DNA from 2 places in the Bacillus sp. FJAT-53060 genome. Region 1 is predicted to be linked to the other one. Evidence: riboswitches for the same ligand, from Rfam matches in the RefSeq annotation. Region 1 holds a riboswitch; the other holds the start of a gene.
What was found. A riboswitch is a leader RNA that binds a small molecule or an ion and turns the genes downstream of it on or off. The one in region 1 is predicted to bind glycine.
Positions count from the first base shown of each region.

Region 1 (7,576 bases):
GGTTCCTCATAAGCATAACGCTCCATTAGGCTATAGAGCCGTTTGACTCCACTTTCAGGCTTGATCATTGTACTCATTGTAAAACAATAATCAGGGATTTGAGACGACAGCTCACGTGTTTCCAGCTGATCTTGAAATTGTTCTATGACTTCCCCGCGTATCAGATGAAGACCAAGTGATAGTAGCTTATCCTTCTTGCAGTCTGCCAGGTAAGATATTTTCACATTGAGACCAAGCCATGGCTCCAGTGCGATCTGGTTGTTTGTGAGTGGTTTCACTCTTTCGTAGAGCCGGATAAATCTTCCTTGCTGTTTCACAGCCTCGAATATTTGAAATAAACGAGGGGAGCCGAAGTGGATAAATTCACCTTCAACCGTGTCGCCAGCTTTTTTTTGATCGGTGATTAAGGTTAATTGCCTAGGCTCAGGTACACCACCAGTTTTTTCGAGCCAGTGCCAATAAAAAGGACGGTTCATAATCAATTTATCCATATCTATTGTCAGCTGTACGGTTAGGTGTCCTGCACTTTCTTCTATTATGTCGCATTGATTCGCCTGAAAGAAACGGAGAAGAAATGTGTGAATGTCACGCTGCTCCATTGATCAACTCTCCTTTATGAGCCTTGCTGTCTTTTTTTCTAAAAGTGGTGTTTGTGCTTCTGTTAAATACGATGCAAACTGGGTTAATTTCTTTTTCATGTCTCCATCAGATTCGTGCTGAAAGAGAATATGATGCAATTCTTTTTGTGCCTCTTTGATACCAATCCGGGTTAAAATATCATCTAAATCGCCAATGACGTTTTCAAACAACTGAATTTTTTCATATAAAAGCTTTAAAATATGTTCCTCGACTGTTCCGTTCGTTGCCATATTGTAAATGTGGACATCACGCTCTTGGCCAAGGCGATGAATACGTCCAATTCGCTGTTCTAGACGCATAGGGTTCCACGGAAGGTCATAATTGATGATCTGGTTACAAAACTGAAGGTTGATCCCTTCCCCCCCAGCTTCCGTGGCAATTAACACTTGAACCCGTTCTCTAAATAAATCTTTCATCCAGTCTTTTTTACTTCGTTTAAAACCACCTCGAAAAGGAACTGAGCTGATGCCATTTTTCTGAAGAAACCATTGTAAATAAATTTGTGTTGCACGATATTCAGTGAAAATAATGACCTTCTCATTCAACTGCTGAATGAGTTTGACCACTTCGAGCGCCTTTGAATTTTGCTCAACTTGGTTGATTTTTTCCATGATTTGCGCGATGGCAGAAGATCCTAGAATATGTTTTTCCTCTTCCTGCATTTTTTTGATCGTCATATATACCGCCTCGCGGCTTGAACAGCATTCTCGTTCCAAGGTCATAATTGAAAACATGTGTTTAGTATAAGATGGGTTCTCTTTTAGCTTGCAGATTTCATCATATAATGCTTGTTCTGTCGGAGAGAAATCAATGGAAATCGTCTTCACATGTCTTTTTGACCATTCCATGCCAGTGTCTTGCCTGCGGTTACGAATCATCACTTTATTGACTAACTGTTTTAAGCGGTCATGGTCTTCTAGCTGCAGGTCTTTTTTGGCAAAGATATCTTTAAACTGATGTTCGTTTCCTAGATGGCCTGGTTTCAGAAGGGAAACGAGATTAAAAATTTCCCCTATTCGATTTTGGATAGGCGTTGCTGTGAGCAGCAGGCAAAACTTTTTATTCAAATTTCTCACAAACTCATAGTTTTTTGTTTTGTTGTTTTTCAGTTTGTGTGCTTCATCAATAATGACCATATCATAGGAAATTGATAAAATCGTGTCTCGATGCGGCTGTCTTTTTGCAGTATCAATTGAGGAAACAACGACATCACACTGCTCCCACACATAGCTTTTTTTCTGTTCGACAGCATCAATGTAAAATTTCGTCCGAAGCTCCTGTACCCACTGAGACACAAGGGAGGCGGGTACGAGAATGAGAATTTTTTGGGCCAGTCCACGAATCATGTATTCTTTCATAATGAGTCCTGCTTCCATGGTTTTCCCAAGGCCCACTTCATCTGCCAAAATGGCTTTTCCGTTCATTTCTTCTACGACTCTTCTGGCTACTTCGAGCTGGTGTTTTAAAGGAGTGAAAGCAGGCAGGTGCGCAGGAGCCTGTAAGCCCTCGAATGAATCAATTGCTGTGACTTTCTGCACCTGCGTCGCTAAACGGTACATTTCCCAGTTCGCCCAGGGGCCATCTAATGCCAGCCGCTGCTGAAATTCACTCGTCCAATCCTGATCAAAAATCGTTTGAATCTTCAATGTCATCGCCTGCCTTTCTAGTAGGATCATGATAAAATCGTTCTGTTTTTAAACGCTTCATTTTTTAGAGGTCTTTAAAAGACTATATATATCAATAAAAACGAACGATATTGAATGTTTATTTTAAAAATGTTAATGATTTTTCTGTTGCTCTCTATCCATTTCTAATGGTAGGATGTTGGTAAGTGATTTAGATAATAAGTCACCCATTTTGATAGTATGTCCAATAAATGTGAAGAATATGAGCGGATGATGGTATGGGGAGAGACTTGGCGGTTATTTTGCACTGGCAGGCGCCGAAGGAGCAAGCTGAATTGATTCAGTGAATCTCTCAGGCAAAAGTACCCTTACCGGACGCAACTCTGGAGAGTGTTTGCTTTTTTATGAGCAAACCACCAAAGGGGAAAACGCACATTGATGTTGTGCTGTAAACTTTCAGGTGCAAGGACAGAGACTTCTTTTTGATAAAAGGAAGCTCTCTGTCCTTTTTTGCTGTGATTTTTTTCTGAAAATTCAGCTTGTGCTCTGCACTGTAAGAAAAAAGGGGGAAACGATTAATGTTGAAACGAACACCGCTTTTTCATGCGTATGAAACGTTTGGGGCAAAAACCATTGACTTCGGGGGCTGGGAATTACCTGTCCAATTTTCTTCCATTAAAGAAGAACATGAAGCTGTTAGAACAAAAGCAGGGCTTTTTGATGTCTCTCACATGGGAGAGGTAGAAGTCAAAGGTCAAGATGCCTTTCCTTTTTTACAAAGGTTATTAACCAATGATCTGTCTAAGCTCTCAGACGGTAAGGCACTATATACAGCTATGTGTTATGAAGATGGCGGGACGGTGGATGACCTGCTCGTCTATCAAAAAGAAAAGAACAACTATTTGCTTGTTATTAATGCATCAAATATCGAAAAAGATGTGAATTGGCTATTGAACCATCAGATTGAAGATGATGTGTCAATCAAAAACGTCTCTGACCAAATCGCCCTGTTAGCACTTCAGGGGCCACTCGCTGCTGACATCATAAAGGATGTGGCGAATGAAGAGGTGACATCACTCAAACCATTTACGTTTCTATCACAAGCTGAGGTCGCTCAAAAAGAGGTGCTTGTCTCAAGAACTGGATACACAGGTGAAGACGGCTTTGAAATCTACTGCCTGGCAGAAGATGTTGTCCATATTTGGTCATCTTTATTAGAATCGGGTCAGCCAAAAGGACTTATTCCGTGTGGGCTTGGTGCACGTGATACCTTAAGGTTTGAAGCGAGACTACCGCTTTATGGTCAGGAGTTGACAAAGGACATTTCCCCATTAGAGGGTGGGATTGGTTTTGCTGTCAAAACGGATAAAGAAGTAGACTTTATTGGGAAAGCTGTGCTTAAAAAACAAAAAGAAGAGGGAACGAAGCGTAAGCTTGTCGGGATTGAAATGATTGATAAAGGGATTCCGCGGACAGCCTATCCGGTCTTTTCAGGAGAGGAGCAGATTGGATTTGTCACAACGGGTACACAATCTCCAACGTTAAAGAAAAATGTAGGTCTTGCCTTGATCAAAACATCTCAAGCACAGCTTGGGACAGAGGTTGAAGTGCAAGTTCGTAAAAAACGTCTAAAAGCCAAAATCGTTGCCACACCATTTTATAAAAGAGCCACATAACCAGGGGGAATAGAGGATGAAGCATAGGTATTTGCCGCAAACAGAGCAAGGTCAAAAAGAAATGTTGGATGTCATTGGCGTTCAGTCAATTGATGAGCTTTTTTCAGATATCCCAGAGAAAGTAAGATTCAAAGGAGCATACAATATTAAAGAAGCGGCATCTGAAACAGAGCTTGTGCGGGAGCTGTCTCGTCTTGCTGGTAAGAACAAGGATACCGTTTCCTATGCATCGTTTCTTGGTGCTGGTGTGTACGATCATTATCAGCCTGTGATTGTAGATCATGTGATCTCACGTTCTGAATTTTATACAGCGTATACACCTTATCAGCCGGAGATTTCGCAGGGTGAATTGCAAGCCATCTTTGAGTTTCAGACCATGATCGCTGAGATGACTGGTATGGATCTTGCAAACTCCTCTATGTATGATGGCGGAACAGCATTAGCTGAAGCGGCGATGCTGGCTGCAGGACATACAAAGAAGAAAAGAATTGTCGTCTCTGAGACGGTTCATCCTGAATCAAGAGCGGTGCTAAAAACATATGCCAAAGGGCAGCATATCGAAGTGGTCGAGGTTCCTGCGCGAAAAGGACAGACGGATGTAGCTGCATTAGAAGCGGCTGTCTGCGACGAAACAGCCGCTGTCCTTGTGCAATATCCAAACTTTTTCGGTGTCGTTGAACCGCTAAAAGACATTGAACCGATTGCGCATAAAGGAAAAAGCCTGTTTATTGTCTCAAGTAATCCGCTTGCTCTCGGTTTACTGAAGCCGCCAGGAAATCTTGGAGCAGATATTGTCGTTGGTGATGCACAGCCGTTTGGCATCCCGGCTGCATTTGGCGGACCTCATTGCGGGTATTTCGCCGTGAAGAAAAAATTAATGAGGAAAGTACCGGGGCGTTTAGTGGGGCAAACAGAAGACGAGAATGGCGTTCGTGGATTTGTGCTCACCCTTCAAGCGCGTGAGCAGCACATTCGAAGAGATAAAGCGACTTCAAATATTTGTTCCAATCAGGCATTAAATGCATTAGCCGCTTCTGTTGCGATGACGGCACTTGGAAAAAAGGGTATAAAAGAAATTGCCTATCAAAACGTGCAAAAAGCCCATTATGCCAAGAGGCAGGCGGCAAATCACGGGTTACAGGTTGATGTAGAAGGAGCCCATTTTAATGAATTCGTGATCAAGCTAAATGAGCCTGTGAAAGAAGCCAATAAACGATTGCTTAAAAAAGGGATTATCGGTGGCTATGACTTAGGTCGAGACTATCCAGAGCTCCAGGAGCACATGCTTGTGGCCGTGACAGAGCTAAGAATAAAAGAAGAAATTGATACGTTCATCAAGGAATTGGGGGATCGCCATGAATAAACAAGATCAGCCGCTTATTTTTGAATTATCCAGAGAAGGAAGAATTGGTTATAGCTTACCTGATATAGATGTACCTGAAGAGGAGCTCCCAGCTTTATTTGATGAAACGTACATCCGCCATGAGGATGCTGAGCTTCCCGAAGTATCTGAGCTTGATATTATGCGTCATTACACAGCACTATCAAGACGTAATCATGGGGTCGATTCCGGTTTTTATCCTCTTGGCTCTTGTACGATGAAATATAATCCAAAGATTAACGAGAAAGTCGCCCGTCTTGCAGGCTTCTCCCAGGTTCATCCACTCCAAGAGACAGACACTGTGCAAGGGGCATTAGAATTACTTTATGACCTTGGTGAGCATCTTGAAGAAATAACGGGAATGGACGCTGTGACATTACAGCCCGCGGCAGGAGCGCATGGCGAATGGACGGGACTCATGATGATTCGTGCGTATCACGAAGCAAGAGGAGATCATAAACGAACAAAAGTCATCGTGCCAGATTCTGCGCATGGAACGAATCCTGCATCTGCGACAGTGGCTGGATTCGAAACGATTACCGTTGCATCTGATGAAAAGGGGCTTGTTGATTTAGAGGATTTACGACGTGTCGTGAATGAAGAAACAGCTGCTCTCATGCTAACAAACCCCAATACACTCGGTCTTTTTGAAGAAAATATTTTAGAAATGGCTGAAATCGTTCATGGAGCTGGCGGTAAGCTTTATTATGATGGTGCGAACTTGAATGCCGTTTTAAGCAGAGCAAGACCGGGGGATATGGGATTTGATGTGGTGCACTTAAATCTTCATAAAACCTTTACCGGGCCACACGGAGGCGGAGGTCCTGGTTCAGGTCCAGTTGGAGTGAAAGAGGATTTGATTCCGTACTTGCCAAAGCCAGTGCTTGTGAAGAAGGAAGAACGTTTTTATTTTGACGATGATCGTCCAGAATCAATTGGACGCGTCAAGCCGTTCTATGGCAACTTTGGTATAAACGTCAGGGCATATGCTTACATTCGCTCTATGGGCCCAGATGGTCTAAAGGCTGTAACAGATCATGCTGTGTTAAATGCGAACTATATGATGCGCCGCTTAAGTGCTCATTACGATTTGCCATTTGATCGTCACTGTAAGCATGAATTTGTTCTTTCAGGTAAACGTCAGAAGAAACTAGGTGTGCGGACACTTGATATTGCCAAACGATTGCTTGATTTTGGCTATCATCCGCCAACAATCTACTTCCCGCTCAATGTAGAAGAATGTATCATGATCGAACCAACTGAAACGGAATCAAAAGAGACACTTGATGCATTCATTGAAGCGATGATTCAGATTGCAAAAGAAGCAGAAGAGAATCCTGAAGTGGTGCAGGAAGCGCCGCATACAACAGTTGTCAAACGAATGGACGAAACAAAGGCTGCGCGTCATCCAGTTCTTGTTTTTGAGAGAAAATAAAAAAGCCCTACATTTTGGTCTTATTCCTGTCAAGTAGACACATATAAAAAGCCTAAGTAGCCAGTGTGTGACGGTATTCTACCGGAGCACACTGGTTTAATGTTTTCTGGAATCGATCGTGATTATAGAATTGAATGTAATCTTCTATGCTCTTGTGAAGTGTTTTGAGATGAGAGAAAAATGATTCGATTCAAACCCTTGATTCTTACGCCATGGATACACCAGCCATGTCAACAGATAAAGGGTCTTTAATTCGTGAACAACTTCAAACCGTGCAGTCTTCAAAATCCGTCCTCCCCGTGAAGATTTGGATAACGCTTTTTTAAGTATTCTATCTGACCTTTGACCCAATTTTTTTGCTGAGTTGAACTTCTGAGACCTGATGCTTCAGATAATGAGTGATAGCTTCTATTCTTCGTACATTTTGACAGCTTTCATCTTAAATTCTTTCGTATAGTATTGAAAATGTTGTCCTGTATGTGCCATAAAAAATCCCCTTCAAGTATAGTGTGACAGCCGCTTATGAAAATTGGGCTTTTTACACTGTCTACTTAAAGGGGAAAATATCAGGGAGCGGTAAATCCCAGAGTCTTTTTTGTTAGTTCTTTGTTTTGATGCGGCCGCTCCATTTTTTAAAGCCGCCTTTTAAATTACAAATCTCACGACAGCCGTTTTTACGTAAAATTTGGGCTGCTTTTCCGCTTCTGAAGTTATTTTGGCAATAAAGATAAACAGGCTTGTCAGGACGTATTTCATTTTTTCGCTGCTTTAGTTGTGAAAGGGGGATGTTTCTTGCCCCTAAAATATGCCCGCCTTCAAA
Region 1 is NZ_JBAWSW010000026.1:3,727-11,302, forward strand. Features, by position in the region: gene WAX46_RS10595 (YqhG family protein) at 1-599, opposite strand, end outside; gene WAX46_RS10600 (DEAD/DEAH box helicase) at 603-2,285, opposite strand; glycine riboswitch at 2,535-2,642, shown strand; glycine riboswitch at 2,646-2,738, shown strand; gene gcvT (glycine cleavage system aminomethyltransferase GcvT) at 2,843-3,940, shown strand; gene gcvPA (aminomethyl-transferring glycine dehydrogenase subunit GcvPA) at 3,957-5,303, shown strand; gene gcvPB (aminomethyl-transferring glycine dehydrogenase subunit GcvPB) at 5,296-6,756, shown strand; partial or broken gene WAX46_RS15860 (IS3 family transposase) at 6,809-6,946, opposite strand; gene WAX46_RS10620 (rhodanese-like domain-containing protein) at 7,355-7,576, opposite strand, start outside.

Region 2 (7,576 bases), on a different contig from region 1:
GCTTCGTTCCGTTATGAGACATATGTTTCGATTAAAAAAACATTAATGAACTGTATCCAGATGAAGCTGATATGAAGTACTGGCTGGTTTAGATTATGGAAAGAAAGTGACCCAAGCAGGAATTGATTGGTGCAGTGGAAACTTGTGAACAGATGAAAAAACACATACTTGCTGGCAGATACACAACTGATAACGAATCAATTAACGCTGGGCCATCCATCAATGGCTGCCTGTATTCATGGCAATAATTCCTAGCATGATCAAAGAACTGTATACGCATCAGAAGAGATTGGTTTTTTCGGGACTTGGTTTACGCACCACAACCATGATTCAATATTTGCAGTCAATAGAGGACCTCCTTGCCTATGCCAAGATGGAGAAACATTTGGCGGCTTGGAAAGCATTTAATCAGAGAGCACGGAAAAATGACGCAGTAGGAATTTGTCATGAAACCTATCAAATTCAAGCAGGCTCGTATGAATCAGTCTACGTGTGAACATGCCTTCCTACGGATTGAGCCAAGCTAGATCCCCTATTCCAATTGGGAAAGAAAAACAAACAGCGAAAGAGCGTCTATATAAACCCAAATTCCTAGAGAGCGATTCTTTAGGCATTTCTTTTTACAACGGACACAAAATGCTTTAATATGCGGGCTGTTAATCCCCAAATGGTATAGTTTTCATAATCAAAAAACCATTCCTCAATCGAACGACTCCCCCAGCGGTATTTCTCACCATTCATGATTTTTTCATAAGGAAAGTCCTCAGCTGGTGTTGGCTGAACAGATACATGATGTAAGTACGGCTCGTATTGGCAGAGCCAAGATAGAGGCACGATAAAGGTCTCCTCCACTTCCTCTTGATTAAAGGAGTGTTTGACCTTCTGTTCATCAATGATACCGACATATGGATACACCACGAAGGATGGAGAGGCAATGTAAGGGCTGAGCTGTCCAACGGTTTCGACTGATTCGGGCGGAATGCCCAGTTCTTCATGAGTTTCTCGCAATGCCGCTTCTTGCGCTGTTTCGCCCCCGTCGAGTTTGCCTCCAGGAAAGCTAATATCACCAGGCTGTTTTTTCATCGTCAGCGATCGTATCTCAAATAAAACATGCCATTCCCCGTTGACTTGCACCAAAGGGACAAGGACTGCGGCTTTGAACGCTGTCTCTTCTCCAATAAACAACGGTTGTGATTGATGTAAGTCATTTTTTAATTGATCAATGAGCATGGGCATCACCTGTTTTCTATTTCTCTTTCCTTTAGCGTATCATTGTTGACCTTTTGAATAAAGGTGATCTTTATAACAATTATTTTTATCATTTTGACAAATATCAAAATGAATATAATATTTTACAATAAAGTAAATATTGGGATAATATTTGAGGTGACATGATGAAAAATCGGCTAAAAGAGCTGCCCCACGTGATGGTTTGAACCAACTGAGCTTGCAAAGCGTGTAAAGGTTTCTCGCCAGACGATCAGCTTAATGGAACGAGACGTATTAATGCCGTCCCTGCTGGCTGTTAAGCTTTCACTATTTTTCTATTCGAGGAGGATGAACTAAAAACGAGGCAATTGGTGTTGCTATCGTGACCAAGCAACAACTATAGCTCATCCTTGTCAATGTAACTTTATTGATGATCAATATAATTAACTCTTATGTAGCGATATCTGTGCTAAAGCTTGTCTATTCTAATCGCAATCTACCAAATCCATCAGACAAGGACTATATCAGAAAAGAAGGCGAAAAGCATGTGATGCTGGAAGGGCTGTTTTACACCTTTCAAATGATGAATTTTCTATTGACCGGTGCCATGTTTATTTTGATTGTGTATTCCCTCGGAGTCAATCGCTCTCAACTCTTCTCAATGCAAAGTATATGTTGAAGATTCGAAATCGTTAATTGATAAAAAGCACATCCCGAAAAGACTTTGCTGTTTCGCCCATTATCATGCACTTCGTTTCTTTCGTGCATAAATCAAAAATAGGAAACCGAACCATACTGGTGTCAATAACAGCGCTGGGCGTGTTGCGTCAGCGAAGAGCATGATCACGAGAATGGCAGCAAAGAGCACAAGGACACCGATATTCACAAAAGGTGTGAATGGCGCTTTAAAAGTAGATGCCGCATGCAGATCAGGACGTGCTTTTTTATATTTTAAGTGACAAATTAAAATAATACTCCAGACCCAAATGAAACAAATGGCACTAATCGTCGTCACAATGCCAAAGGCTTGTTCTGGCATCATCTTGCTCAAAAGAGCCCCGACAGACACCACGATTGTTGAAACAAACAGCGCATTGCTTGGGACAGCGTGCTTATTCAGTCGGCCAAAGGAAGTTGGCCCCTGCTTTTGATGACTGAGATTATACAAAATACGGCTCGTTGAGAACATACCGCTATTACAAGCTGAAGCTGCAGACGTCAGAACGACAAAATTAATGAGCCCCGCTGCTACTAGTATACCAATAAGTCCAAAGGTTTTCACAAAGGGACTTTCTGATGCACTGAGCTCGGTCCATGGGTTGATACATAATAAAACAAAGATGGCACCCACATAGAAAAAAAGAATTCTTAATGGAATTTTATGAATCGCAGACGGAATATTTTTTTGTGGATTCGCTGTTTCTGCTGCGGAAACGCCGACAAGTTCCACTCCTACATAAGCAAAAATCACCATCTGGAATGACAACAAGAAGCCTGTTATACCATTTGGAAATAACCCGCCATGTGACCAAAGATTCGTGACCGTCACAGATCCGGCATCTGTTTGAAACCCAATGATTAATAGGACAATCCCGACTCCAATTAACAATAGAATTGTGATGACTTTAATAAGTGCAAACCAAAACTCCATTTCTCCAAAAAGCTTCACCGTTAATAAATTAAATCCTAGTAAAATCAACAAACAAATGAGTGCAGGAATCCATTGCGGAATGTCAAACCAATACTGCACATACACCCCGACCGCAATGACATCAGCCATGACTGTCATAATCCAGCAAAACCAATACGTCCATCCTGTCACAAATGAAGCCCAAGAACCAAGATAGTCTTGTGCAATATCGGTTAACGATTGATAGCCCGACTTAGATAAGAGCAATTCTCCAAGTGCCCTCATGACAAAAAAGATAGCCATTCCGACAATTAAGTAGGCAAAAATGATCGACGGACCCGCCAATTGAATGGCCTTTCCAGAGCCTAAAAACAGCCCTGTTCCGATGGTTCCGCCAATCGCAATCAATTGAACATGACGGTTTGATAAATCTCGTTTTAACTCTTGTTGTGCCAATTTCAATGCCCTCCTACAACACGATCTTATATTGCAATAGCGAACTCTTAAAAAATACATAAAAAAAGAGATTGGATGCGCTCCAATCTCATAGTCATAAAAGAATAGTCAAATAGAGAAAAGCAATACATGACATCATCAATGCATCAAAAATACAATATTTCGTACTCTTCTGTCCTTCTGCCTGAGATTGTGAACCCTTCGGCGCCGCACATACATGTGGTCTCTCCAGAAGCTGCTCCTGCCATAGTGTGACCCACAGCAATCATAGCCTTCGTTATTTACTTAAAATGTTGCTATTTCTGAATAATTTCATATTTTACGCCTCAAGAAGAAAGCTGTCAATGGTAATCTGTTTGATGTTACACTCCCTCTACCTTACACACGATGACTTCACTTCATCTGATTAAGGTCTAATAAATCAAAGGATGTTCGGCTCGTTTGATGGAGAAATCCACCTTACACTTAAATACTCATCTGTATCCTCATTATAATTCACTCTTAAATTTGAATATTAGGGAATATAAACTTTATCTTATCTACCAATTCATTAAATTCGTCTTCTTTTTTTATTTAACCCTAAAGAAACTACTATATTTCTTAACACTAGGTTTGCATCACCAACTGTTATTGATTTAGTTCTAGCGTATCTGCGAATATAGGTCTTATTAGATAAAATCCCAGCCAATCCTGGGACTAGATGTGTACTAGGATTTTTATAATTAGCAAAATAATACATAATTTCTATTTTTAAACTTTCGATAGTATCAAATCTTACTGCTACATGACCATTTTTACCTTTTCTTAAAGCACATTCAATATATTCATCATCGAAATATAATTTTATTTTTGCTTCATTAGATTGTGTAAATTCATTATATTTCCAAACATTATATACATTTGTTAGGAGAATTATTTTTTTTATCGTGAATTGTCAAAGTCGTTATTAACCAATTCCAATTCATTTTTTTATAAGCATAGTTTTTTTAAAATTTATTAGTTCACAACTAGTAATAACATATTCAACTCAATTTTATTCTTACATAAAAAACAGTCATATCTATAAAACACTAGCTATAACTGTACATAATAATTGCATTTACTTATGATAAGGCTCCCCGCGAACAATCCGAAACGCCCGATAAATCTGCTCCATCAGCACCAACCTCATCAACTGATGCGGGAACGTCATTTTCGAAAATGACAGCTTCTCATTCGTGCGCTGCATCACAGCGTCACTTAATCCAAGCGATCCGCCTATGACAAAACATACCTTACTTTTTCCGTAAGTTGCCAGATTATCTATTGTTTCGGCTAATTCTTCGGAACTTTTCATTTTTCCTTCGATGGCGAGGGTGATGACGTGGGCGTCTGGATTGATTTTGCTTAGGATTCGTTCGCCTTCTTTGTCTTTGATGATTTTCATGTCTTGATGGCTGAGATGTTCGGGCGCTTTTTCGTCCGCTAGCTCAATGATCTCAATTTTCGCATAGGCCTGTAATCGTTTTGTGTATTCGGCTATGCCTTGCTTTAAATATTTCTCTTTTAATTTTCCTACTGTGATAATTGATATATTCACAGGTCATCCCCACCTTAAGAACAAGTTATTCATATAAGTTATCAACAATTGTGGATAAAATTTGTGTATATTGTGTCCGATCACGCGTTCCCTACTATATATATTGCAGGTTCATCGCACAATTCACAGGTTGTGGATAAACTGTGTGTATGTTCGATTTTTCTGAATTCTGGTGGCAGTTCATGATCATCTATATACATATCTAGTACGGTTTCAATGTGTTCTACACAAGCATAAAATGTTTTGTTCATAAGTATCTTATTCCTCCAATATGTTCTATGGTTATTCACAAGTATTTCGCTCATTGTTCAATATAACCGATTTATTCACATGTTAATAGTCTTTTGCCATTTCCCAAACCTTTTATCCACAAACAACACAAGAAGCCTCCACTTCCTGTGAAGGCTTCTTTCTATACAAACGGATTATAAAATCTCGTTCCTCTAATAAATGTAATTACAAGTGTCACGATCAGCACCACACCAACAAACACTAACGCCACATAATCTGCTTTTTGAAAGTCGTTGGCGGTGAACCATGTGCGCTTTTTATGCTTTCCAAATCCACGCAGCTCCATTGCATTGCTGATCGTTTCAATCCGCTCTAAGCTAGAGAAAATGAGAGGCATCACAATCGATAACGCATTTTTGATTCGTTTCCCCAGTTTTTCGTTCTTTGATAAATCGATTCCTCTTGCTTGCTGAGAAATTGCAATCGTCCGGAAATCCCGTTGGATATCTGGAATATAGCGCAGGGCAATCGCTACAGCATAGGAAATCCGGTAGCTGACGCCGATTCGGCTGAGCGATGAGGCGAATTCACTTGGATTTGTTGTGACGATAAATAAGAGCGCTGCTGGCATGACGGTCACATATTTGATTGTAATGTTCAATTGATAGAAAAGCTGTTCAAGTGTGACATTGTACCGGCCTGCGATATGAAAAAGCTCGTGTTTTGCTCCGTAGATGGCGACACCTTGCTGCGGTGCAAAGATGTAAATGGCGATGTTGTTGATCACAAGAAAAATTACCAACACAATCATCACGAAGGATATATCACGAAATCGTACGTTCGACAGATGGAAAAATATGATACTGGCGACTAGCATAAAGACTAAAACGCCCGTATCATACGTGAGCATCGCTGCGGATGACCAGAGGATAAAGCAAATGAGTTTGGTTGCACCTGTCAGCCGATGAATTGGCGAGGGGCGATCGATATAGGACAGCATATCTACAGCCATGTCATTCGTTCCTTTCTGTCAACCTCAATGAAGCGATCCACGAGTTCATTCGGATTTGGCCAATCTGCTTTTAGCGCTAGCTCATACAGCGACGTTTCCTTTAAACTTGCCTTTTGGACAAGCAACTGATCTGTGAGCAGTTTGGCAGGTGCATCATCTGCGATTTTTTCTCCATCTGCAATCACAATGGTTCTTGTTGTGTATTCAAGCATCAAATGCATATCATGTGTGATCATTAAAATGGTCACACCTTGTTTGTTTAGTTGCTCTAAAAACGTCATCATTTCTGTATAATGTCTAAAATCCTGTCCGGCAGTTGGCTCGTCTAGGATGATGATTTCCGGCTCTAACACAAGAATGGATGCAATGGTGACGCGTTTTTTCTGTCCAAAGCTGAGAGCTGAGATGGGCCAATTTCGGAATGGATACAAGCCGCATACTTTCAGAACACGCTCGACACGTTCTTTTATTTCTTCCTCTTGTACGCCTCTTAATACAAGACCCAATGCGACCTCATCAAAGATCATTTGTTTTGAAATCATTTGATTTGGGTTTTGCATGACGACGCCGATGCGTTCGGAGCGCTGTTTGATCGTATCTCCTGTGATGTCATCGCCATTTAAAAGGATTGTACCTTTAGTTGGCTTTTCAAATGCACAGAGCAGCTTGGACAATGTCGTCTTGCCTGCACCGTTGGCTCCTGCGATGCTGATCATTTCTCCTTTTTTGACGGTAAAAGAGAGATTGTTGAGCGTGTTTGGTCTTGTCGGATAGTCAAAGCTGAGCTCACACACCTCTAGCAAATCCTGCGCTGTATCCTGCTCGACTTTCTCCTCAGACGCTTCCATCCACTTCTCAATTTTATCTTTTGCCTGGTCATCTAAGGTCAGGTGCTGTAAATTCGCTAACTGATCTTGGGGCGCAACCGGAATGCCTGCATATTTCATGGCCTTCACATATAATGGCTCACGTAAATACGCCTCCTCCAATACATTTGAAGCGAGCAATTCGTCCGGTGTCATATCCGCTACGATCGTTCCGTCATTAACGACGATGATGCGATCGACATGTCGATAGAGAACATCCTCTAATCGGTGCTCGACCATCACGACGGTTTTTTTCGTTTCTTTTTGCAGTCGATCAATGAGATCAATGACTTCTTTTCCTGTTGCAGGATCAAGGCTTGCAAGTGGTTCATCAAACAGCAAAATGTCGACATCGTTGACAAGGACGCCTGCAATGGCGACGCGCTGTTTTTGACCGCCTGACAGCTCATGCACAGATGATGCTAGCTTGCCGTCTACCTCTGTTAATCTTGCCGCTGCTTCTACACGGATTTTCATCTCTTCTCGCGTGACCTGATCATTTTCAAGTGTAAACGCGATGTCTTCTCCAACGGTCAGCCCAATAAATTGTCCATCAGGATCCTGCAAAACTGTTCCGACGAGCTGTGAGAGGG
Region 2 is NZ_JBAWSW010000008.1:57,646-65,221, forward strand. Features, by position in the region: gene WAX46_RS15755 (monooxygenase family protein) at 239-496, shown strand; gene WAX46_RS05200 (NUDIX hydrolase) at 607-1,230, opposite strand; gene WAX46_RS05210 (amino acid permease) at 1,952-3,295, opposite strand; glycine riboswitch at 3,458-3,537, opposite strand; gene rlmH (23S rRNA (pseudouridine(1915)-N(3))-methyltransferase RlmH) at 4,395-4,874, opposite strand; gene WAX46_RS05220 (CxxH/CxxC protein) at 4,955-5,125, opposite strand; gene WAX46_RS05225 (energy-coupling factor transporter transmembrane component T family protein) at 5,287-6,117, opposite strand; gene WAX46_RS05230 (ABC transporter ATP-binding protein) at 6,108-7,576, opposite strand, start outside.
Region 2: linked by a shared signal. The riboswitch ahead of WAX46_RS05210 (amino acid permease) and the one ahead of gcvT (glycine cleavage system aminomethyltransferase GcvT) in region 1 are both predicted to bind glycine.